DNA from 3 places in the Pseudomonas orientalis genome. Region 2 is predicted to be linked to each of the others. Evidence: predicted binding sites of a transcription regulator. Region 2 holds the regulator's gene; each other region holds the start of a gene.

Region 1 (7,715 bases), 1.4 Mb from region 2:
GCGACTGGCAGGGTTTTCCAACGTGCAGATAGAGCAACGCTGGTTGCCTGAACAATGGCCGGCGGGGCAATTCGAGCTGATCGTGTTGAGTGAGTTCTGTTACTACCTGGACCCCGCTGATCTCGAGCGCCTGGCTGACCGCTGCCTCGCCGCCTTGACGCAGGACGGCCAACTGCTGGCCTGCCATTGGCGACCGCGCATCGAGGGGTGTCCGCAAACCGCCGAACAAGTGCACGCGCTGCTCGAGCGACGACTGGGTCTGCACGCGGTAGTACGGCACCACGAAGAGGATTTCCTGCTCGACCTGTGGGGCCGTGACGACGCCTCGGTGGCAAGCCTCGAGGGCCTGCGATGATCGGCATCCTGATTCCGGTGCATAACGAAGAGGCGCTGTTGGGCGACTGTCTGGACGCGGCCTCAATCGCCGCCAATCATCCCGGGTTGCAGGGTGAAGCGGTGCAAATCCTGGTCGTGCTCGACAGTTGCAGCGATGGCAGTGCGGCGATTGCCCGCGCCCACGGGGTGCACAGCCTGCCGGTGCAGGCGCGTAATGTCGGGCATGCCCGCGGTGCCGGCGCACGCCATCTGCTGGACCTGGGCGCGCGCTGGATTGCCTGTACCGACGCCGACAGCCGCGTCGCCCCGGACTGGCTGGTGGCGCAACTGGCGCTGGGCTGCGACGCGGTATGCGGCACCGTGACGGTGGACGCCTGGAGCGAGGGCTTCGACGCTGCTGCGCAGATCCGCTATCACCAGGCCTACGAAGCCCGCGACGGGCATCGGCATATCCACGGCGCCAATCTGGGCGTCAGCGCCAGCGCCTATTTACAGGCCGGTGGCTTTGAACCGCTGGCCTGTCATGAGGATGTGCAACTGGTGCGCAACCTGGAGCGCTGTGGCGCTTCGATCGCCTGGAGCCATTCCCCGCAAGTGATCACCAGCGCACGCCTGGATTGTCGCGCCCAGGGTGGTTTCGGTGACTACTTGAAGGGCCTGCTGCACGTTTCGTAAAAATACGACGTTGCCTTTATTTTTCCTTGTCTATGCTTAGAACGTCTCGCACAGCGCTCCAGGATCGGAGCGCCGCGCACTCACCGCAGCGGAGCCTGAGGTGAGCACCAGAGCGTCAACCGACAAGGATGTGACACCCCATGAAAACTGCCTCGCTAAGCGAGGGCCGTCGCGGTCCCGCGCAAATCTGGAACAGCGCGCCACAGTTGGCGCAGATGCCCGTTATCACGTTGACCGGCCTCGTACCGCCCAGTGCCCGTGTGGTGGTGATCGCGCCCCACCCGGGCGATGAAGTGCTCATCTGCGGGGGCTTGCTGCAAATGCTCAGCACCCGCCAACACCCGTTGAAACTGATTTCCATCACCGATGGCAGCGCCAGCCACCCCGGCTCCCGGGTCTGGTCGGCCGGCCGCTTGAGTGTGATTCGTCCTCAGGAAAGCGCCGAGGCGCTGCGCCGCCTGGGCATGCCGTTGCACAGCCTGAAATGGATCCGTGGCGGGTTCTGCGACAACGCCCTGGCCAACCACGAACACCTGATGAGCCAGTTCATCGCCCGTTACCTGATGCCAGGTGATGTGGTGTTCACCACTTGGCGCCATGACGGCAACGATGATCACGAAGCCGTCGGTCGCGCCAGCGCCACTGCATGCAATCAGGTGGGCGCGCAACTGTATGAGCTGCCGATGTGGGCCTGGCACTGGCCCGTGCGCGAGGGCTCGCTGATGCCGTGGCAGCGTGCGCGCCGGTTGTGTCTGGACACCTGGAGCGTGGCGCACAAGCTCCACGCCGTGCATGCCTACGCCAGCCAGCTTACGGGCGACCCCACAATCGGGCTGGCGCCGATGCTCGCCCAGGTATTGCTGGAGCGCATGCGTGAGCCTTACGAAATCGTATTCATCTAGACAGAGGCGGCAAAACGCCACCCCTCCGCGCGTGAAAAATTCGTTAACTGATTCATCTTGTAGGCTTTTTCCCACAGACCTGATCTGCCACACTGATGCGAATAATTATCAACAGATTTATTATTCGCCACGGACGGCATCCCGGGAGAGCTATGTTCATGTCTGTGCAACACCACGGCGGCAAAGTGTTTTCACCCAGCTTGATAGCAATGGCTATCTGTCTGACCACTTCCCATGCGGCCTTTGCCGCCGACGCTGGCACACCGCCAGCCACCATAGAATTGGGTGCCACAGAGGTTTCCGGCCAGCAGCTTGGCGAAACCACCGAGGGGTCTGAGTCGTACACCACAGGTTCCATGAGCACCGCCACCAAGCTGCCGCTGACCCTGCGCGAAACCCCGCAGGCCGTGACCGTGATTACGCGTCAGCGCATGGATGACCAGGCCATGACCAGCATCAACGATGTGGTCAATGCTACGCCGGGATTGTTTCTCAACTACTCCAACGGCCCCGGCCGGCAGGCCTACACTGCGCGCGGTTTCAACGTCGACAACCTTATGTATGACGGCATTCCAAGTGGCTATAACGGTGTCAATGTAGGGGCTCAACCGAACCTGGCGATGTTTGATCGCGTCGAGGTAGTACGCGGCGCTACCGGCCTGGTAACCGGCGCCGGCAACCCATCGGCGGCCATCAACCTGATTCGCAAGCGGCCCCTGGACGAGCAGAAAGTCACCTTGACCGGCGCTGCCGGCAGCTGGGACGACTACCGTGGCGAGCTCGACGCCTCCAGCCCCCTCAATGACAGCGGCACCTGGCGTGGCCGGGTGGTCACCTCCTACCGCGATGCCAACAGTTTCATCGACAAGGCCGAACAGGATCACGGTCTGTTCTATGCCGTGACCGAAGCCGACCTGAGCGAGGACACGCGCCTGACCCTCGGCTACTCCAACCAGAAAGACAAGACCAACTACTTCTGGGGCTCGTCGATGATCGGCCTGGATGGGCATCACCTGGACCTGTCGCGTTCCTACAACCCCGGCACCGACTGGGAAAACAAGGACCAGGAGATCAACACCGTATTCGTCGAACTGCGCCAGCAACTGGCCAACGACTGGAAACTGCAGGTCAACGCCAATTACGCCGAACAGAACGCGCTGTTCTCCGGTTCCTACCAGTCGCGCTGGGTCGAAAATACCTTGGCCCGCACGGTTTACCAGGCCGCCTTCGATGAAAACCAGGCGGGGCTCGACGCCTTTGCCAGCGGCCCGTTCCAGGCCTTCGGGCGCACCCATGAGCTGGTGGTGGGCGCCAGCAAACGCATCTACGACATGACCACCCACAATTACAGCCCGTACGACATGAATTGGCCGATCAATGCCGGCAAACCGAACTTTACCCGCACCAACAACCAGCGCGACGTCACCACCCAGGACGGTGTCTATGTGACCACCCGCCTGAGCCTGGCCGACCCGCTCAAGCTGATTCTCGGCGGACGCCTGGACTGGTACGACTATGACAACCGCGATGGCGACGGCGACTATAAGGTCACCCGCAATCTCACCCGCTACGCAGGCCTGATCTACGAGCTGGACGACCAGCACTCGGCGTATGCCAGCTACAGCGACATCTTCACGCCGCAAAAGGAAAAAAGCACCGGCGCCACCCCGCTTAAGCCCATCGTTGGCAAAAACTATGAAGTGGGCATCAAGGGCGAATACCTGGGCGGCGCGCTGAATGCCAGCGTGGCGCTGTTTCGTGTCGACCAGGAAAACCGCGCCGTACAGATCGTTGTACCGGACTGCCCGCAGGCGGCCTGCTATCAGGCCTCGGGCGAGATTCGCAGCCAGGGTATCGACTTCGAACTGCAGGGCGCCCTGACCGAGAACTGGCAGGTCGGCGGTGGCTACACCTACGCGCGCACCCACACGATCAAGGACGACGCCAACCCGCAGAAGGTCAACAAGCAGTTCGACACCGACACCCCGGAACACCTGTTCAAGGTCACCACCCGCTACAACTTCCAGGGCCCGCTGGAAAAACTTCGCGTGGGCGGCAATGTGTCCTGGCAGAGCCGCATGTACAACGACATCCAGCTGGCGGACGGCAGCACCTATCGGCTCAAGCAAGGCGGCTACGCCGTCACCGACCTGATGGCCGGCTATCGCGTCAACCAGCACCTGGATCTGCAGCTCAACGCCAACAATATCTTTGACCGGCACTACTACCAGTCCATCTCCGAAAGCGTCAGCTATGGCGGCGACGCCTACGGCAGCCCGCGCAATATGATGCTGACGGCCAAGTACAGCTTCTGATCGTCATTGCGATCACGGCTGCCTGCCCGGGCAGCCGTTCTTAAAGTCTCCCTGCGGCGTGCCGATAACCGATTGCCGTATCTTGTCGCCGCACCCACCTGGCTCTTGACCCGCCATGCGCGTGGCACGCCGCGTGCTTGATTCCTGGCCAAACCACATGGAGTAACCGTGAATGCCCCTCCGCACGCGCTTTCTGGAGCACTACCGCAAGGCCGACCGCATCATGCTGGCGCTGATCTGGCTGATGTTCCTGTTCTCCCTCGGGCTGGGTTTCTGGCATGACACTTTCACCCAGGCGGTGATCGTCGGTGGCGGCACCGGCGTGGTGCTGACCGCGCTGTATCGCGCCATCGGCGGCACTCGCGTGATGCGCTGCGCACTCGGTGCCGGCCTGATGGTGATGGCAGCCTTGCACATCAACCAGGCGCAGGGAGTCATCGAAGCGCACTTCGGTATCTTCGCGCTGCTCGCCGTGCTGACGTTCTACCGTGACTGGCTGCCGATCCTGGTGGCGGCGCTGACCATCGCCGTGCATCACCTGGTGTTCCACGCCCTGCAGCATCAAGGCTGGCCGGTGTTTGTGATGCAACATCACGGCGGCTGGACCATGATCTTCGTGCACGCCTTCTATGTGGTGATGGAAAGCGTCGCCCTGCTCTACCTCGCCGTGCACAGCCACGCCGAAGCGGTTGAAAGCCAGGAAATGCTGGAAAAAATGCTCGCCGTCACCTCGCAGTTCAGCGAAGAAACGGCCAAGGGTGAGGACAAGGAGCACGTGTCCCTGGCCAAGCGCTTCGACCACTTCCTGCAGCAGCTTACCCACCTGATCGACGGCGTCGCGCGCGACTCCCATGGCCTGGGCCAACTCGGCCAGGAACTGGCCACCGCCAGCGGCACCCTGGAAAAAGGCGCGCGGCATCAACTGGCGCAAATCAATGAAATGACCGGCTCGATGCAGCGCATGGAAGACGCCACCGGCCACATCACTGTGCACGTCGAACAGGCCGTGGAGCATGCGGGTCAGGCCAGCCAGCAGATTGAGCGCGGTCAGCAAAGCGTGGGGCGTGCCCAGCATGAAATCACGCAACTGGCCTCGCGCATCAATGGCACCGAATCGACCGTGCAATCGCTGGCCGTGCAGGCGGAGCAAATCGGTTCGGTGCTGGAGGTGATCAGCAGCATCGCCAACCAGACCAACCTGCTCGCCCTCAACGCCGCCATCGAAGCCGCCCGCGCCGGCGAGCAAGGCCGTGGCTTTGCGGTGGTCGCCGACGAGGTGCGCAGCCTGGCCCAGCGCACCGCCCTCTCCACCCAGGAAATCAGAACCATCATCGAAGGCCTGCAGCAAGGCAGTCGCCAGGCCGTCGAAGCCATGCACGATAGCCGCCAGGGGGTGGAGCGTTGCGTGGAAGACAGCCAGGTGGCTGTCGATATGCTGCGCGCCGTCGGCGAAGACATTGCACATATCGACCAACTCAATGGCCGCATCGTCACCACCACCCGCGAGCAGAGCTCGGCGAACCTGGAAATTGTCGAGCGCCTGCAATCGGTGCAGCACATCGCGCAAAACACCGCCGACGACGTGGAAACCCTGGCCCGCAGCAGCGAACGCCTGCCACCGATCGCCGTCCGCCTGGATGCGCTGGGGCGCAGGTTTCATCCCTGATTCAATCTCCCAGGAGCGGTCGAGCCGTAATGCCAGTCCGTTAAGAAAGAGCCCAGCACTGTGGCGAGGGAGCTTGCTCCCGCTGGACTGCGTAGCAGGCCCATTTTCCGGGACCGCTTCGCGGCCCAGCGGGAGCAAACTCCCTCGCCACGGGTTACAGGAGGCTTAAGCGGCAGTAGTCGTCACCGACTCGCCCACGAAGTCCTGATACCTGCGCAACGGGCGCCCGAGGATCGCCTCAAGCCGCGCCACAGCGCCCTGCGCTGCCTGCATGCCGAACGCCTGGATACCTTCCATCATCAGACGCATGTCATACGCCAGCCAGGCCGGACCGTAGGCAGCCAACTGTGTTTCAAACGCGGCAACGTCATCGCCGCCGTAGGCTATCTCACGGCCCAGGGCCGAACTCCAGAGTTTGGCCACATCGGCCCCCGTCAGCGCCTGCGGCCCAACCAGCTCCAGCGTCACGCGCTCCAGCGCAGTGGCTGCCCGATCGCGGCGCAGCAGCTCCGCAACGGCAATATCGGCAATGTCCCGCGTATCAATCATGGCGACACCGGCCGAGCCGATGGGCATCGGGTACACCGAATAGTCCTGGATCGTCTGCTGGACCATCCGGTCGTTTTGCATGAAGTACGCCGGGCGCAGCACCGTCGCCGGGATGTCGAGGCTGTCAATCATGCGCTCAACGCTGTACTTGCCGGTAAAGTGCGGGACCTGGGTGAAGGTGTCGGCATGGATCACGGATAGGTAAACGATCCGCTCGATGCCGGCCTCCCGCGCGAGGTTCAGCGCGATGAGCGCTTGCGTCACCTCGTCGGGCGTCACGGCATTGAGCAGAAACAGGGTACGCACCGAGGCCAGTGCGGCGCGCATGGACGCGACATCAGTGAGGTCGCCGACCACTTGGGTGACGCCGGCCGGGAATTCCCGTTTGCCTGGTTGGCGCACCAGGGCTTTGACCTGCGCGCCTTGCGCGGCAAGGCCCTGGGTGACGAGTGAACCGACGGTGCCGGTGGCGCCGATGACGAGAATGCTCATGGTTGAAACTCCTGCGGGTGGATCAATGGGTTTGGGTTCGAGTGCAAAGTAAACCGTTGCATAACGAAAACGAAGACCACAGAATCCAGACACCTCGTCTCAAAAACGGAACACCATGAACCTCAACGCGCTGATCGACTTCATCCAGGTCGCCACCCATGAAGGCTTGGGCAAAGCCAGCCGCGCGAGCGGTGTGTCCAAGGCCACCCTGTCGCGCCGAATCGCCGATCTGGAAGAACAACTGGGTGTGCGGCTGATTGAGCGCAGTGCGCGCGGGCTGAAACTAACCGAAGCCGGCGAGCTGCTGATGTCGCGCACCCAAGGCCCGCTGGGTGAAGTGACGGAAGCCATGACCGCCGTACGCGAGGGCGTTTCGACGCCACGCGGTCGCTTGCGCGTGGCGGCGCCGATACTGTTCTCCCAGCTGGCAATGGGCGCAATTGGCGCCCGCTTCTGTGCAGCCTATCCGGACGTCGTCATTGAGGTAGTGGCGGAAGACCGCCAGGTGGACTTGGTTGAAGAACACTTCGACGTCGCCATCCGCATCAACCCGAGCCCGGACAGCGACCTCGTCGGCAGATGCTTCGCCAAAGACCGCCTAGTGGTGGTGGCCGCACCCGACATACCCAGGCCGCAGCCCGGCGCGATCAGGCCCGTAGCCGGCATCGTCACGCCGGGATTCACGCCGACCCATTGGCATCTGGACGGCGGGCAATTGATTCTGGAACCGATCCCCAGACTGCAATTCTCTTCGTTACTGATGGTGCGCGATGCGGCCAT
Region 2 (7,715 bases):
GTGCGTACCACCCATCGTCGACGTGCGTCTACCTGTCAACTTTGACAGTAGCCAAGCGTGGGTATGCCACGGTTTCATTTACCCACCAGGGGACTGCGCGCATGTAGTAAACGAGATGCAGGGAGGTCGGTATTGAAGGTGGCGACGGGGACTGTCAGATACTACGTCTGGACCAGAGGCGATTGGTTGATCAAACCCGACTGCTGGGAAGAGGACGTGTTTATCAATTGGGAAGACTGGTGCTGCACCGCGCTTTGGTTTGGTAAGCGCATGGAGTTTCAAATGGTCCATCGACCCGAGGGGATCTATGCGTTGCCCGTCGAGCCGTGCAGCCAGGATGAGTCGGATCTCAAAAAGGCCTGAATGCTGAGAATGTGCGGCCTGATTAACGCTCACCCAAGCATTCCCAGACAGAACACAGACCAAATGTGGGAGGGGGCTTGCCCCCGATAGCAGTGGCCCACTCAATGAATTTATTGCCTGATACACCGCCATCGGGAGCAAGCCCCCTCCCACAGGTGGACCGTGTCACCCGCTGCTTGCGGTGCTCGTCAGCCCTGCGCCCGTCCGCTGCGTTTGCAGCGGTGTACGGAGACTAGAGAGCGGGTTTCCCAGGGGCAACCCCAAATCCTTGTCGGAAATTTCCTTGGTATACCTGGCTGCACACAAAAATCAAATGTGGGAGGGGGCTTGCCCCCGATTGCAGTGTGTCAGTCAACAAATCCATAGCTGATACCCCGCTATCGGGGGCAAAGCCCCCCTCCCTCATTTGAATGGATTCAGGCCCGATGGCCTGGGGCGCTTGGCAGGTTGTCAGAGCCCGAAACCAAAGTTGGAAGGCTTCTTGCAATACCGCTTCCAGGACGCCTCCCGGCGTCAAAACTTTGCTTCAAGGACACGAGGAATACCGGTGGTAGATCGCTCTCAAATGCTCAGCACGGCCCGTGGCACCCTGACAGACCTGTCGCGGGGCAATCTGGGTGTGCCGTTGTTGCTGCTGGTGATGCTGGCAATGATGATGTTGCCGATGCCGCCGTTCCTGCTGGACGTGTTCTTTACCTTCAACATTGCTTTGTCCGTCGTGGTCCTGCTGGTGTGCGTGTACGCCCTGCGGCCGTTGGATTTCGCGGTATTCCCCACCATCCTGCTGGTGGCGACCCTGCTGCGCCTGGCGCTGAACGTGGCGTCCACCCGTGTGGTAATGCTCCATGGCCAGGACGGTCACGCCGCCGCCGGTAAGGTGATCCAGGCCTTCGGTGAAGTGGTGATCGGCGGCAACTACGTGGTCGGTATCGTGGTGTTCGCGATTCTGATGATCATCAACTTCGTGGTGGTGACCAAGGGCGCCGGGCGGATTTCCGAGGTGAGCGCGCGGTTTACCCTGGATGCGATGCCCGGCAAGCAGATGGCTATCGACGCCGACCTCAACGCTGGCCTGATCGACCAAGGCCAGGCCAAGGCCCGCCGGGCGGAAGTCGCCCAGGAGGCCGAGTTCTACGGCTCCATGGACGGCGCCAGCAAATTCGTGCGCGGTGACGCCATCGCCGGCCTGTTGATCCTGTTCATCAACCTGATCGGCGGCGTGGCCGTGGGTATGTTCCAGCACGGCATGACCTTTGGCGATGCGGGCAAGGTGTACGCCTTGCTGACCATCGGTGACGGTTTAGTGGCGCAATTGCCATCACTGTTGTTATCCACAGCCGCAGCGATCATGGTGACCCGTGCCTCGGGCTCCGAAGACATGGGCAAGCAGATCAGCCGCCAGATGTTCGCCTCGCCCAAGGCGCTGGCCGTGGCCGCCGGCATCATGGCCGTCATGGGCATCGTGCCGGGCATGCCCCACGTTTCGTTCCTGAGCATGGCGGCCATGGCCGGCGGCGCGGCCTACCTGTTCTGGAAAAAGCAGAATGCGGTCAAGGTCCAGGCCCAGCAGGAAATCGCACGCCAGCAGGAACTGCTGCCATCCCCGGCCCGCGCCCAGGAAACCAAGGAGCTGGGTTGGGACGACGTGACCCCGATCGACATGATCGGCCTGGAAGTCGGCTACCGCCTGATTCCGCTGGTGGACCGCAATCAGGGCGGCCAATTGCTGGCGCGGATCAAGGGCGTGCGCAAAAAGCTGTCCCAGGACCTGGGCTTTTTGATGCCTACCGTGCACATCCGCGACAACCTCGACCTGGCCCCCAGCGCCTACCGCCTGACCTTGATGGGCGTGATCCTGGCCGAAGCCGAGATCTACCCGGACCGCGAACTTGCGATCAACCCAGGGCAGGTGTTCGGCACGCTCAACGGCATTACCGCCAAAGATCCGGCTTTCGGTCTGGAAGCGGTGTGGATCGAAGTCAGCCAGCGCAGCCAGGCGCAGTCGCTGGGTTACACCGTAGTGGATGCCAGCACCGTAGTCGCCACCCACCTCAACCAGATTCTCTACAAGCACTCCCACGAGCTGATCGGCCACGAGGAAGTCCAGCAATTGATGGGCTTGCTGGCCAAGGCCTCGCCAAAGCTGGCCGAAGAGCTGGTGCCGGGCGTGCTGTCACTGTCGCAGTTGCTCAAGGTGCTGCAGGCTTTGCTCGCCGAACAAGTGCCGGTGCGGGACATTCGCAGCATTGCCGAGGCCATCGCCAACAACGCCGCCAAGAGTCAAGATACTGCCGCGCTGGTGGCCGCGGTGCGCGTCGGTTTGTCCCGCGCAATCGTGCAAAGCATTGTAGGCGTTGAGTCTGAGCTGCCTGTTATCACCTTGGAGCCAAGGTTGGAACAGATATTGCTCAATAGTATTCAGAAGGCAGGGCAAGGCCAGGAAGAAGGGGTTTTGCTGGAGCCGAGCATGGCCGAGAAGCTGCAACGTTCGTTGATCGAAGCTGCGCAGCGTCAGGAAATGCAGGGCCAGCCGGTGATTCTGCTGGTGGCCGGTCCGGTTCGCGCAATGTTGTCGCGCTTTGGACGCCTGGCAGTACCGAATTTGCACGTGTTGGCTTACCAGGAAATTCCTGACAATAAGCAAGTGACTATCGTCGCGACAGTAGGGCCCAACGGCTGAGGGTAGTGGGTTATGCAAGTGAAGCGTTTTTTCGCCGCCGATATGCGTCAGGCCATGAAGTTGGTCCGCGATGAGCTGGGCGCCGATGCCGCGATTATCGGTAACCGTCGTATTGCCGGCGGTGTCGAGCTGACGGCTGCCCTGGATTACACGCCCCAGGCCCTGGCCCCGCGCGTGCCGAACATGGAACTCGAAGACGAGCTGCGCAAGACCGCTTCGCGCATTGTCTCGGCCCAGGCCGAACTGAGCATGCGCGGCGACAGCGACGCCACCACCAATCGCCAGTTGTTCGCCGGCCTGCCGCTGACTGCCGCCGAGCCGCTGGTGGAACCCACTTTTGTCGAACCGCCACGTCCTGCCGCGCCAGCCCCGGCCGCTGCGGTCGATCAGCGCGTGTTCGATTCGATGCGCTTTGAACTCAATGGCCTGCGCGAATTGCTCGAAGTGCAGCTCGGTTCTCTGGCCTGGACCCAACTGCAAGGCAGCAAGCCGCAGCAAGCCAATCTGTGGCGTCGCCTGCAACGCATCGGTCTGTCCGGCCCGTTGTCCCGTGACCTGCTGGCGTTGACGGCCGAAGTCGAGGAGCCGCGCCAGGCCTGGCGCATGCTGTTGGCGCACCTGGCGCGCATGATCGCCACGCCGGAAATCGAACCCCTGGAAGAGGGCGGTGTGATCGCCATGGTCGGCCCTGCCGGCATGGGCAAGACCACCACCCTGGCCAAGCTGGCGGCGCGTTATGTGCTCAAGTACGGCGCGCAGAACATCGCGCTGGTGAGCATGGACAGCTACCGCATCGGTGCCCAGGAGCAGCTCAAGACCCTGGGCCGCATCCTCAATGTGCCGGTGACCCATGTCGACCCGGGTCAATCCCTGGCCAACGCCCTCGACCCGCTGCTGCGCAAGCGTGTGGTGCTGATCGATACCGCCGGCCTGCAAGCCAGCGACCCGGCCCTGCGCATGCAGCTCGAAAGCCTGGCCGGGCGTGGCATCAAGTCAAAGAATTACCTGGTGCTTGCAACCACCAGCCAGAAACAGGTTCTTACCGCTGCCCACCACAGCTATAAACGCTGCGGCCTGTCCGGTTGTATCCTGACCAAACTGGATGAAACCGCCAGCCTGGGCGAAGTGTTGAGCCTGGCAATCAGTCATGAACTACCGGTCGCCTACCTGACCGACGGGCCGCGGATCCCGGATGATTTGCATCTGCCGCGCCGTCATCAGTTGGTCAGCCGTGCTGTCAGCGTGCAAATGCAAGACGAGCCTAGCGAGGAAGCGATGGCTGATATGTTCGCCGACCTTTATCACAACCCGGCAAAACGGGTGGGATGAGGCAGGATGAACACCGTGAAATGTACCTACATCGATGGCCTGCAAGCGATACACGCGGCCAAGCCATGTAGCCTGCGTCTAAGCAAGACAAGGTAAAGAAATAAAATGGGCAGCATGCATCCCGTACAGGTGATCGCGGTGACCGGCGGCAAAGGTGGCGTCGGCAAAACTAACGTGTCAGTGAATTTGTCCCTGGCCCTGGCAGAGCTTGGCCGTCGCGTCATGCTGCTGGATGCTGACCTGGGCCTGGCGAACGTGGACGTTCTGCTGGGGCTGACACCCAAACACACGCTGGCCGATGTGATCGAAGGCCGCTGTGAGCTGCGCGATGTGCTGCTGCAGGGCCCTGGGGGGATCCGCATCGTGCCGGCCGCCTCGGGCACCCAGAGCATGGTGCACCTGAGCCCGGCGCAGCATGCCGGCCTGATCCAGGCCTTCAGCGATATCGGCGACAACCTCGACGTGCTTGTGATCGACACCGCCGCCGGGATCGGTGAGTCGGTGGTCAGCTTTGTACGTGCAGCGCAAGAAGTGCTGCTGGTGGTGTGCGATGAACCCACCTCGATCACCGACGCCTACGCGCTGATCAAACTGCTTAACCGTGACTACGGCATGAACCGCTTCCGCGTGCTGGCCAATATGGCCCAGAGCCCGCAGGAAGGGCGCAACCTGTTCGCCAAGTTGACCAAGGTCACGGATCGTTTCCTCGATGTGGCTTTACAATACGTCGGTGCAGTTCCTTACGACGAGTGTGTGCGCAAGGCCGTGCAAAAGCAGCGTGCGGTCTACGAAGCGTTCCCTCGTTCGAAGTGCGCACTGGCGTTCAAGGCCATTGCCCAGAAGGTCGATACCTGGCCGCTGCCCGCCAATCCTCGGGGGCATCTGGAGTTTTTCGTCGAGCGACTGGTGCATCAGACGAGCGCGGGACCTGTGCTATGACATCAAGCGGCTACAACCTTTACAAAAAGTCGGCACGTGACAGCCAGGGCGAGTTGATCGAGCGCTACGCGCCGCTGGTCAAGCGTATCGCCTACCACTTGCTGGCGCGCCTGCCCGCCAGCGTGCAGGTGGAAGACCTGATCCAGGCCGGCATGATCGGCCTGCTCGAAGTGTCGACCAAATATGACGCGAGCAAGGGGGCGAGTTTCGAGACGTATGCGGGTATCCGTATCCGTGGCGCGATGCTCGACGAAGTGCGTAAAGGTGACTGGGCACCGCGTTCGGTACACCGCAATACGCGCATGGTCAGTGACGCAATTCGCGCAATTGAAGCAAAAACCGGTCGTGACGCTAAAGATCACGAAGTTGCGGCCGAACTCCAATTGAGTCTCGACGATTATTACGGGATTTTGAACGATACCTTGGGCAGCCGCCTGTTCAGTTTCGACGACCTGTTGCAGGACGGCGAGCATGAAGGGCTGCACGAGGACGGCGCGAGCGCGCATATGGAGCCGTCGCGCGATCTGGAAGATGAGCGTTTCCAGGGCGCGTTGGCGGAGGCCATTGCCAATTTGCCGGAGCGCGAGCGCCTGGTGTTGGCGCTGTACTACGACGAAGAGCTGAACCTCAAGGAAATCGGTGAGGTCCTGGGGGTCAGCGAATCGCGTGTCAGCCAGTTGCATAGCCAGTGCGCGGCCCGCTTGCGGGGGCGGTTGGGAGAGTGGCGCGCGCGCTGACAGGCAGTGTGGGGACACTGCAGACGCTACCGCGAAGGTTTCGGCCTTTGCGGATTCGCTCCGTGGTGCCCTGGGCAGTCCTTTTTGTGTAACGCCTGTTGATTGAAGTGGCGCGTCCAGGTGCTGGGCGCGTTTAAGACTGCTTGGAGGTCGAATTGGACAAGAACATGAAAATCCTCATCGTTGATGACTTCTCAACGATGCGGCGGATCATAAAAAACCTGTTGCGTGACCTTGGGTTCACTAACACGGTCGAGGCGGATGACGGCATCACGGCGATTCCAATCCTCAACAGCGGCAGCATCGACTTTCTGGTAACCGACTGGAACATGCCTGGCATGACCGGTATCGACTTGCTGCGCCATGTGCGCGCCGATGAAAAACTGCGCAGCCTGCCGGTGTTGATGGTGACCGCCGAAGCCAAGCGTGAGCAGATCATCGAAGCCGCCCAGGCCGGGGTCAACGGTTACGTGGTCAAGCCATTCACAGCATTGGCCTTGAAAGAGAAGATCGAAAAGATCTTCGAACGCATCCACGGCTAATGCCATCGCGGGGGAGCTATGGAGCATAAAGAAACGTCACAGGGCGACTTTGAGTCGACCCTGAAAAAGCATGCTCACCAGTTGGTCGACAGCCTGGAAAAAGGCCAGTTCGCCGACGCGGTGCAGTTGATCCATGAGCTTAACCAGACCCGTGACCGCGGCCTGTATCAGGAAGTGGGCAAGCTCACACGCGAGCTGCACAGTGCGATCGTCAATTTCCAGATTGACCCGCGCATGCCCCAGGCCGAAGAAATTTCGCAGATCACCGATGCCACTGAACGCCTGTCCTATGTGGTCAGGCTGACCGAGGCGGCGGCCAACCGCACCATGGACCTGGTGGAAAACGCCACGCCGCTGGTCAACGGCATGGCCAGCGAAGCCCAGGCCCTGAGCCTGGACTGGGGCCGCTTCATGCGCCGCGAAGTGGGGGCTGAAGAATTCCGTGAGCTGGCCCGTCGCGTCGACGGTTTTCTGTCGCGCAGCGAACAGGAAAACCGCACGGTGGCCAGCAACCTCAACGATATTCTGCTGGCCCAGGATTACCAGGACCTTACAGGCCAGGTGATCAAGCGGGTGACCCAACTGGTCACCGAAGTGGAAAGCAACCTGCTCAAACTGGTGCTCATGGCCGGCCAGGTCGACCGTTTTGCCGGCATCGAACATGACCGCGAAGCGATCCTCTCGGAAAAAGATCCACAAAAACATCTCGCCAAGGGTGAAGGTCCGCAGATTCATGCCGATAAACGTGAAGACGTCGTATCCGGTCAAGATGACGTAGACGATTTGCTGTCCAGTTTAGGCTTCTAAGGAGCACCCACATGAGCTTCGGCGCCGATGAAGAAATCCTTCAGGATTTCCTTGTAGAGGCCGGCGAAATTTTAGAGCAACTGTCCGAACAACTGGTCGAGCTGGAAAGCCGCCCGGATGATGCGAACCTGCTCAATGCAATTTTTCGCGGTTTTCACACTGTAAAAGGGGGCGCCGGCTTCCTCCAGCTCCATGAGCTGGTGGAGTGCTGCCACATCGCCGAGAACGTGTTCGACATCCTGCGCAAGGGTGAGCGTCAGGTTGACTCGGAATTGATGGACGTGATTCTCGAAGCACTGGATGCCGTCAACGGCATGT
Region 3 (7,715 bases), 160 kb from region 2:
TGCGCCAACAGCCAGGGCCCCAGCCCGCCCCAGGCCAGCAAAGCGCCAAGCAGCAGTGTCAGGCCCACGCGGATGCCGATGATGCCGCCAAAACCGAGCAGCAACAGCGAGGGGTCCGTGGTGAATGTCAGGCGTTCGAGCTGGGCCGTCGGCGACCAGCGTGGGAACGCCCACAGGAAGGTATCCACCCACTTGACCCAACCCGACAGCAACGCGGCGCCGAGCAGCACTTTCAAGCGCGTCGCCGCTTCGCGACCGTGGTTGTAGATGTGCAGCAGGGTTTCCAGGGTCGCCATGCCTTCGGGAAACTTCAGCGCCTTGTCATTGAGCAATGAGGGCCGCAGGTACCACGCGATCCAGATCCCCAGGAAGCTCACGGAAAACACCCAGGCGATCATCGGGATCGCCTCCAGCTGGTTGCCCGTGAGCAAGGTATAGGCCGGGATGGGCGCGACCAGCCCGCCGGAAATGATCGACGCGGCGGCCGAGGCGACGGTCTGGTTGATATTGCTTTCATGCAGCGTCCACGGCAAGGGCGCTGCAGAGCGTTTGGCCAGGCCCTGCCAGATCGCGTAGCCGATCAACAACGCGATGATCGACATGTTGAACGACCAGCCGATCTTGAGGCCGGCGTACACATTGGACGGTGTGAGCAGGATACCGAGCAGGATGCCGGTGATGACCGCTCGCAGGCTGAGTTCACGTTGTACGGGGGTGGTTGCCGAGGTGGGGTGCATGCAGATTCCTTTCGACGGAAAACAGTGCCACCTCATAAGTGAGCGCTGGAAGGCTCGAAGGTTCATCGAAGCCCTGATGCCAGCCAGTTAAGCGAACGAAATGCTCGAAGCAGCGAAGGTCAAATGTGGGAGGGGGCTTGCCCCCGATAGCGGTGGGTCAACCAACATCACTGTTTGCTGGGCCGACGTCTTCGGGGGCAAGCCCCCTCCCACAATGAATCTGCATCCAGTCTTCAACAGTTCATTCCCGCACGGCTATTTAGCGAACGCGTACTCGCCGCCCTGCTCCACCGCCTTGCGATAAGCCGGCCGCTGCTGGAGCTTGTCCACCCACGCCGCGAGGTTCGTATAGGCCTGCAACTTGCCCTGGGCCTTGGCTATCTCACCGATAAAGCTCATCTGAATATCAGCACCGGTCAGCTCGTCACCCACCAGGTACGGCGTTTGCCCGAGTACGTCATTGAGGTAGCCAAGGTAGTTGGCCAGCTCCGATTCAATGCGCGGGTGCAGCGGCGCGCCGGCTTCACCCAGGCGACCGACGTAGAGGTTGAGCATCAGCGGCAGCATGGCCGAGCCCTCGGCAAAATGCAGCCATTGCACGTATTGATCATAGGTGGCGCTGGCCGGATCGGGTTGCAGTCGGCCGTTGCCGTGGCGGCGAATCAGGTAGTCGATAATGGCAGCCGACTCAATCAGTACGCGGGACCCGTCCTCGATCACCGGCGATTTACCCAACGGATGAATCGCCTTGAGCTCGGGTGGCGCGAGGTTGGTTTTCGGGTCGCGCTGGTAGCGCTTGATCTGGTAAGGCAGGCCCAGTTCTTCCAGCAGCCAGAGGATGCGCTGGGAGCGCGAGTTGTTGAGGTGGTGGACGGTAATCATAGGGGGGCAGCTCCGTTGGGGTTAAGGAGAAGACTGCACGACGACGATGGAGTGCCCTAAATTCGCGTCATCCCAATCGAAACCGCGCCGTGTTATCGCTCAACGCCCGGCTGCCCTGGCTGAGGCTGTCAGCCGCCTGATTGACCGCCCGGGCGCCGTCGAGCAGGCGCCCGGCCGCCTGGTCGACCTGCTGGATATTGCCGCTCACCTCGTCCGCCGTCGCTGCCTGTTCCTCCACGGCGGCGGCGATGTGCGCCAGGGTGTCGGTGACGTGCTGCACGGCACCGGCAATTTCCCCCAGGCGCGCACCCAGGCCGGTGACGGATTCGGCATCGGTGAGCGCCTGCTCGCAGGCGGCGCCCATCAGGCTGACGGCCTGGCTGACCGTGGCGCGCAGGCTGTCCACCGTGCCGGCGATCTGTGCGGTGGAGGCCTGGGTGCGTTGCGACAGGCTGCGCACTTCATCGGCGACCACCGCAAAGCCTCGGCCTTGCTCGCCGGCGCGGGCGGCTTCGATGGCGGCGTTGAGGGCCAGCAGGTTGGTCTGTTCGGCAATGCCGCGAATGGTGTCGACCACCGATTGAATCTGCTGGCCCTGCTGGCTGACCTGTTCCAGGGCATTGGCAGTGTCAGTCAGGCGCTGGTTGAGCTGCTGGATACTGGCCGTGGTGCGCTGGCTGTCGCGGCTGCTGTCTTCGGCGATACGCCGGGTGTGCTGGGCGCTGTCAGCAGCCTGCTCGCAGCTTCTGGCGACGCCCAGGGAGGTAGCGGCCAACTGGGTGGCGGCGGCGGCGATCTGGCTGATCTGGTGCCGCTGGTCTTCGACGTCGGTAAGGGTGCTGCCCGATTGCGCGCTGAGGATGAGCACGGTGGCGCCCAGTTGCTGGGTTTCATGATTGACCCCGAGCAGGCTGGTACGCAGTTGCACCACGGCAACGTTGAGCGCCGTGCTGATGGCGGCCAGTTCATCACGCCCCTGCACCGCCACTTCGACGCGCAGGTTACCGTCACGCAGGGATTCGGCGAGGGTGGTAATGCCGCTCGCGCTGCGACGGATCGAAGCTTGCAGGCAGATGAACAGGTACAGCGCCGCCAGCGCCAGCAGGCTGAACGTCGCCGCCACCGGGATGAAGTGCTGCAAGGATCGCTCGCGGTAGTAACTCAAGCGTGCATCGAGCGAATGCAGCGACTGGCTGCGCAACGCGCCCAACGCCGCGAGCATGGCGTCGACACTTTGATCGAACGCGGCGCTGTCGAGCTTGATGGTGCCGCCGAACACGCCGTCGTCCAGGGTTTTGAGTTCGCTGTCCAGGCGTTGCAGGCTGGTGTCGTATTGCTCGGTCCAGGGTTCAAGGCCGGAGTATTGCTTGGCCTTCAGCGCCGTGGCGGCCTTGACCAACTGATCCCGCGCATCGCCGATGCGGCCGCGCAGGTCACGCATCTGCAAGCGGCTTTGCAGGGTGAACTGGCCCGAGGCAATCGAGGATTGGCCGACGCTGGCCGTGCGGCCGATACGCTCGATCAGGTCCGGTGTGTGCTGGCTGGAAATCTGCATCAGCAGGTAGGTTTCCAGCCAGGGATCGAGGATCAGGCCGGTGTCCAGAGTGATCTGTTCGCGCAGCGATTGCATGGCGGTCAGGGCGGCGGTGAAACGGTCATAGCCATCCGGCCACCAGCCGACGGTGCGCAGGGCCTGGGTGTCCATGCCCTTGACCGCCGCCTGCAACGTGTCGAAGCGTGCCTGGGTAGCGGCGCTGGCGTGATGGGTCTTGAGGGTGTCACCCAGGGTTTGCAGACCTTGTTGAATCAGCGGACTGCCCGCATCCACCCTGGCCATCGCAGCCTGGGCGGCAGGGGTCGGGGCATGCAGAATATCCAGGGCTTTCCAGCGCGCGGCCAGGTTGCGCTGGGCGCTCAGTTGCGCATCGAGGGAGTCCAGCGCCAACAGTTGGCGCACGCCGGACTGTTCGCTGGTAATCACCGCGAGTTTGTCGTGGTAATCCTGGCCGATCATCCACAGGCTGCCGGCGAGCGGCAGCATGAACAGTAGGAACAGCAGCTGAAACTTACGCGCGAAACCGAACCGCCCCAGCAGACGGATACCGGGTGATAAAAGTCTTTGCATGCCCTACAAACTCCCCTGAACAACCCCATACTTCACAGCCGGGAATGACTAACGGCAAAATGCCATGTCATTGATTAATCTGGCTCAAGCAAGATCTGGGCCGTGAGGTGAAGGCGTGACTGCACGTGTCACGGCGCTAAGAAACCATCGAGCGGTGCGCGAAAATGGGGCGAAAGCACTCATTACCGGGCACGCGCCTGTAACCGTCGGGGACACGCCCTAACGTGGGAAGGGTCTAGCGTTGGCAACCCCGAACGCTCTTCAGGTCAGCAGTTGAGTCATCCACTGTATATGCCGGGCGGTCCGGTGGATTTTTTCTTCCGGCACCGACTGCCTGGCGTTCTCGAAACTGGCCAGGGTCTTTTGTTTCTGATGCAGCAAGCGCTGCCACTTCGCCACGAACGCCGGACTGCGCTCCAGCAAATGCAGCGGTCCGAAATACAGCTGTTCTTCGGTGTAGGACACAGGCCCGGTCCGTTCGGCGACGATGATTTCGTAATAGAAGCGGTTCTCGTGCAGCAGCTCTTCGTGCACGATGCGATAGTCGTTGTGCATCAACCAGTGGCGCAATGGATACTCGCCGCCATTGGGTTGCAGGACCAAGCGTTCCCGGCCGCTCAACTGTGCCTTGCCTTGGTCGAGAATGTCACGAATCGTCTCGCCGCCCATGCCGCACAGGCTGATGGCGGTGATGGCGTCGTCCGGCGCGATGGCCGCCAGCCCATCGGCCAGGCGCACGCTGATATAGGCTTCAAGGCCGCTGTTGCGCACGGTGCGCCGGGCCGCCTGAAAGGGCGTGCTCGCAGCCTCCCCCGCCACCGCGCCGGCAATGGCGCCACGGCGCATCAGCGCCACCGGCAAGTAACCGTGGTCCGAGCCGATGTCGGCCAGGCGCGCGCCGGCCGGCACCTGCGCGGCCACGCGCTCCAGGCGCAGGGACAATGTGTGTGGATTCAACGCGGGTTCCTTTTCATTCGCCGGAAAAACGATCACGGCTGTTGGTCAAATGCAGCACCATCGCCGCGCGCGCGGCGTCCGGGTCCTGACGCTGGAGCGCATTGAAGATCGCCTCATGCTCCAGGCTCGCCAGTTGACCCAGCTTGGCAAAATCCGCCCCGCCACGCTCGTCAGCCTTGACCTGGGTGCGCGGGATCATCGCGGTGCCCAGATGCTGCATGATTTCACTGAAAAACGTATTGCCGGTGGCTTCGGCGATCAGTTGGTGAAAGCGCTTGTCCTCCTCCACACAGCTGTCGTTGCTGGCCAGGGAGGCCTGATAGTCGTCCAGCGCCTGGCGCATGTGGGCCAGTTGCACGTCGGTACGGCGCAACGCGGCCAATGCCACCGCCTGTACTTCCAGGCCCAGGCGCAGCTCCAGCATATTGCGCACGCTGGCGACGGTGTCGACGTGCAGGCGCAGGCCCTGCCGGGCGTGTTGCGCCAGGACGAACGTGCCGATGCCGTGGCGCGTCTCCACCAGACCCGACGCCTGCAGCTTGGAAATGGCTTCGCGCACCACCGTACGGCTCACCCCATGCTCGATCACGATGGTGGATTCGGACGGCAGTTTTTCGCCCGGCTTGAGCTGCCCGAGCAGAATGCGCCGGGTCAGCGCGTCGACCACGCCTTGGGCCAGGTTGGTGGAGCGTCTGCGCACAGGGGGCGCGTTTTCATTGGGCATCGCTGAGGGTCCACGGGGTTGGGCTGAGGGGAGCTTAACACCCCGTTCACGGACGGCGCCGAGTTGATTCATGAAACCACCAACTTGTATGACAACTAATCTGATAACGCGTTGTCGCCCCTAGGATTTTCTGCGGTACAGCGCGCGCCCCGCTAACGAAAAAACTCCTGTAAATGCGGTAATTAGCCAAAATAACTGATTCGGTAGCGCTTTTATAAGAACAAAATAATCTCGACGCCACATTGCGGTTTATAAAAATGTACTTGTATGATGTCTGGCAACAAAACCCAAACCCGCATAAAAACAAATCAGGGGGCGTTTTCCATCGTGAACCATTCCAGCCATGCATCCGCTGCATCACAAACCGATTCGGTGCTTACCCGCGCCGTGAGCAAAGTGAAGGGCCATGTGCTCCCACTGTTCGTGATCATGTTCATCCTCAACTACATCGACCGGGTCAATATCGGCTTCGTGCGCACGCACATGGAGCACGACCTGGGCATCGGCGCGGCAGCCTATGGCTTCGGCGCCGGGCTGTTCTTCATCGGCTACGCGATCTTTGAAGTGCCGTCCAACATGCTGCTGCAAAAAGTCGGCGCGCGCATCTGGCTGACGCGCATCATGTTCACCTGGGGCATCGTCGCCACGTTGATGGCGTTCATCCAGAACGAAACCCACTTTTACATTCTGCGGTTCCTGCTGGGTGTGGCTGAAGCAGGCTTCTTTCCCGGGGTGATCTACTACTTCACGCGCTGGTTGCCCGGGGTTGAACGCGGCAAAGCCATCGCGATCTTCCTCAGCGGTTCGGCGGTGGCGTCCTTGATCTCCGGCCCGCTGTCGGGTGCGCTGTTGCAGATCGAAGGCTTCGGACTGCACGGCTGGCAATGGATGTTCGCCATCGAAGGCCTGGCCTCTGTGGCGCTGGGCTTCTTTGTGTGGTTCTGGCTGGACTCCAAGCCCCATGACGCCAAGTGGCTGAGCCGCGAAGAACAGGACGCGCTGGTTGCGGCCATCGATCAGGAACAGCGTGACCGCGAAGCCCTGACCACGGTCAAACCAACCCTCGGCAAGCTGCTCAAGGACCGACAGATCCTGCTGTTCTGCGTGTTGTATTTCTGCATCCAACTGACGATTTATGCAGCGACGTTCTGGCTGCCGAGCATCATCAAGAAGATGGGCGACCTGAGCGACGTACAAGTCGGCTTCTTCAATTCGATTCCCTGGCTGATCTCGATCATCGCCATGTACGCCTTCGCAACGCTGTCAGGCAAGTTCAAGTTCCAGCAGGCGTGGGTCGCGGCAGCCTTGTTGATCGCAGCGGCCGGGATGTTCATGTCCACCACCGGCGGGCCGATCTTCGCCTTCGTGGCGATCTGCTTTGCGGCCATCGGGTTCAAATCCGCGTCTTCGTTGTTCTGGCCGATTCCCCAGGGCTACCTCGACGTGCGCATCGCGGCCGCAGTGATCGCCTTGATCAACTCCATCGGCAACCTGGGCGGCTTTGTCGCACCGACCACCTTCGGCTTTCTGGAACAAACCACCGGCTCGATCCAGGGCGGGCTTTACGGCCTGGCCGGCACCTCGGTGCTCGCGGCTATCCTGGTGTTTTTCGCCAGGACCTCACCTGCCGCCGGGCTAATGTCTCCCAGCATTGCGCCCACCGCCAACGCCATCAGCAAACCTCTTTGAGCGTATAAGGACCTTGCCATGAATACTCCCGTCATCACCCACTTGCACGTCATCCCGGTCGCCGGTCACGACAGCATGCTGCTGAACCTCAGCGGCGCCCACGGTCCTTACTTCACGCGCAATATCGTGATTATCAAGGACAGCAGCGGCAACACCGGCGTGGGTGAAGTGCCCGGTGGCGAACGCATCCGTGAAACCCTGGAGGACGCGCGCAGCCTGGTGATCGGCCAGCCGATCGGTCAGTACCAGCGCATCCTCAACCAGATGCGCAGCACCTTTGCCTCTCGGGACGCAGCCGGGCGTGGGCTGCAAACCTTTGACCTGCGTATCACCATTCACGCGGTTACGGCGATAGAGGCGGCGCTGCTCGACTTGCTCGGTCAGTTCCTCGAGGTGCCGGTGGCCGCCCTGCTCGGCGAGGGCCAGCAACGCGACGCAGTGAAAATGCTCGGTTACCTGTTCTACGTCGGTGACCGCACCGCCACGGACCTGGCCTACCGCAACGAGGCCGACGCCGATGACGACTGGTTGCGCCTGCGCCATGAAAAAGCCCTGACTGCCGACGCCGTGGTACGCCTGGCCGAAGCCGCCAAGGCCCGAT

What was found. The regulator FliA, encoded in region 2, starts transcription of late flagellar genes. The targets are predictions, from matches to a motif close to CTAAAGTTTNNNNNNNNNNNGCCGNTAA.
Region 1: MRY17_RS11725 (methyl-accepting chemotaxis protein) is a predicted target of FliA. The motif match lies at 4,269-4,296, and genes of this name have one in related genera.
Region 3: MRY17_RS17100 (methyl-accepting chemotaxis protein) is a predicted target of FliA. The motif match lies at 3,927-3,954, and genes of this name have one in related genera.

What each region holds. Positions count from the first base shown of each region.
Region 1 covers NZ_CP094351.1:2,648,005-2,655,719, reverse strand. The annotation lists gene MRY17_RS11745 (SAM-dependent methyltransferase) at 1-355, shown strand, start outside; gene MRY17_RS11740 (glycosyltransferase) at 352-1,011, shown strand; gene MRY17_RS11735 (PIG-L deacetylase family protein) at 1,152-1,913, shown strand; gene MRY17_RS11730 (TonB-dependent siderophore receptor) at 2,072-4,228, shown strand; gene MRY17_RS11725 (methyl-accepting chemotaxis protein) at 4,401-5,894, shown strand; gene MRY17_RS11720 (NmrA/HSCARG family protein) at 6,060-6,935, opposite strand; gene MRY17_RS11715 (LysR family transcriptional regulator) at 7,051-7,715, shown strand, end outside.
Region 2 covers NZ_CP094351.1:4,008,133-4,015,847, reverse strand. The annotation lists gene flhA (flagellar biosynthesis protein FlhA) at 929-3,043, shown strand; gene flhF (flagellar biosynthesis protein FlhF) at 3,056-4,372, shown strand; gene fleN (flagellar synthesis regulator FleN) at 4,478-5,311, shown strand; gene fliA (RNA polymerase sigma factor FliA) at 5,308-6,048, shown strand; gene MRY17_RS17755 (chemotaxis response regulator CheY) at 6,216-6,590, shown strand; gene MRY17_RS17750 (protein phosphatase CheZ) at 6,609-7,397, shown strand; gene MRY17_RS17745 (chemotaxis protein CheA) at 7,409-7,715, shown strand, end outside.
Region 3 covers NZ_CP094351.1:3,847,255-3,854,969, forward strand. The annotation lists gene MRY17_RS17090 (OPT family oligopeptide transporter) at 1-737, opposite strand, end outside; gene MRY17_RS17095 (glutathione S-transferase family protein) at 993-1,619, opposite strand; gene MRY17_RS17100 (methyl-accepting chemotaxis protein) at 1,687-3,744, opposite strand; gene MRY17_RS17105 (tRNA (adenine(22)-N(1))-methyltransferase) at 4,006-4,701, opposite strand; gene MRY17_RS17110 (FadR/GntR family transcriptional regulator) at 4,715-5,425, opposite strand; gene MRY17_RS17115 (MFS transporter) at 5,753-7,114, shown strand; gene gudD (glucarate dehydratase) at 7,133-7,715, shown strand, end outside.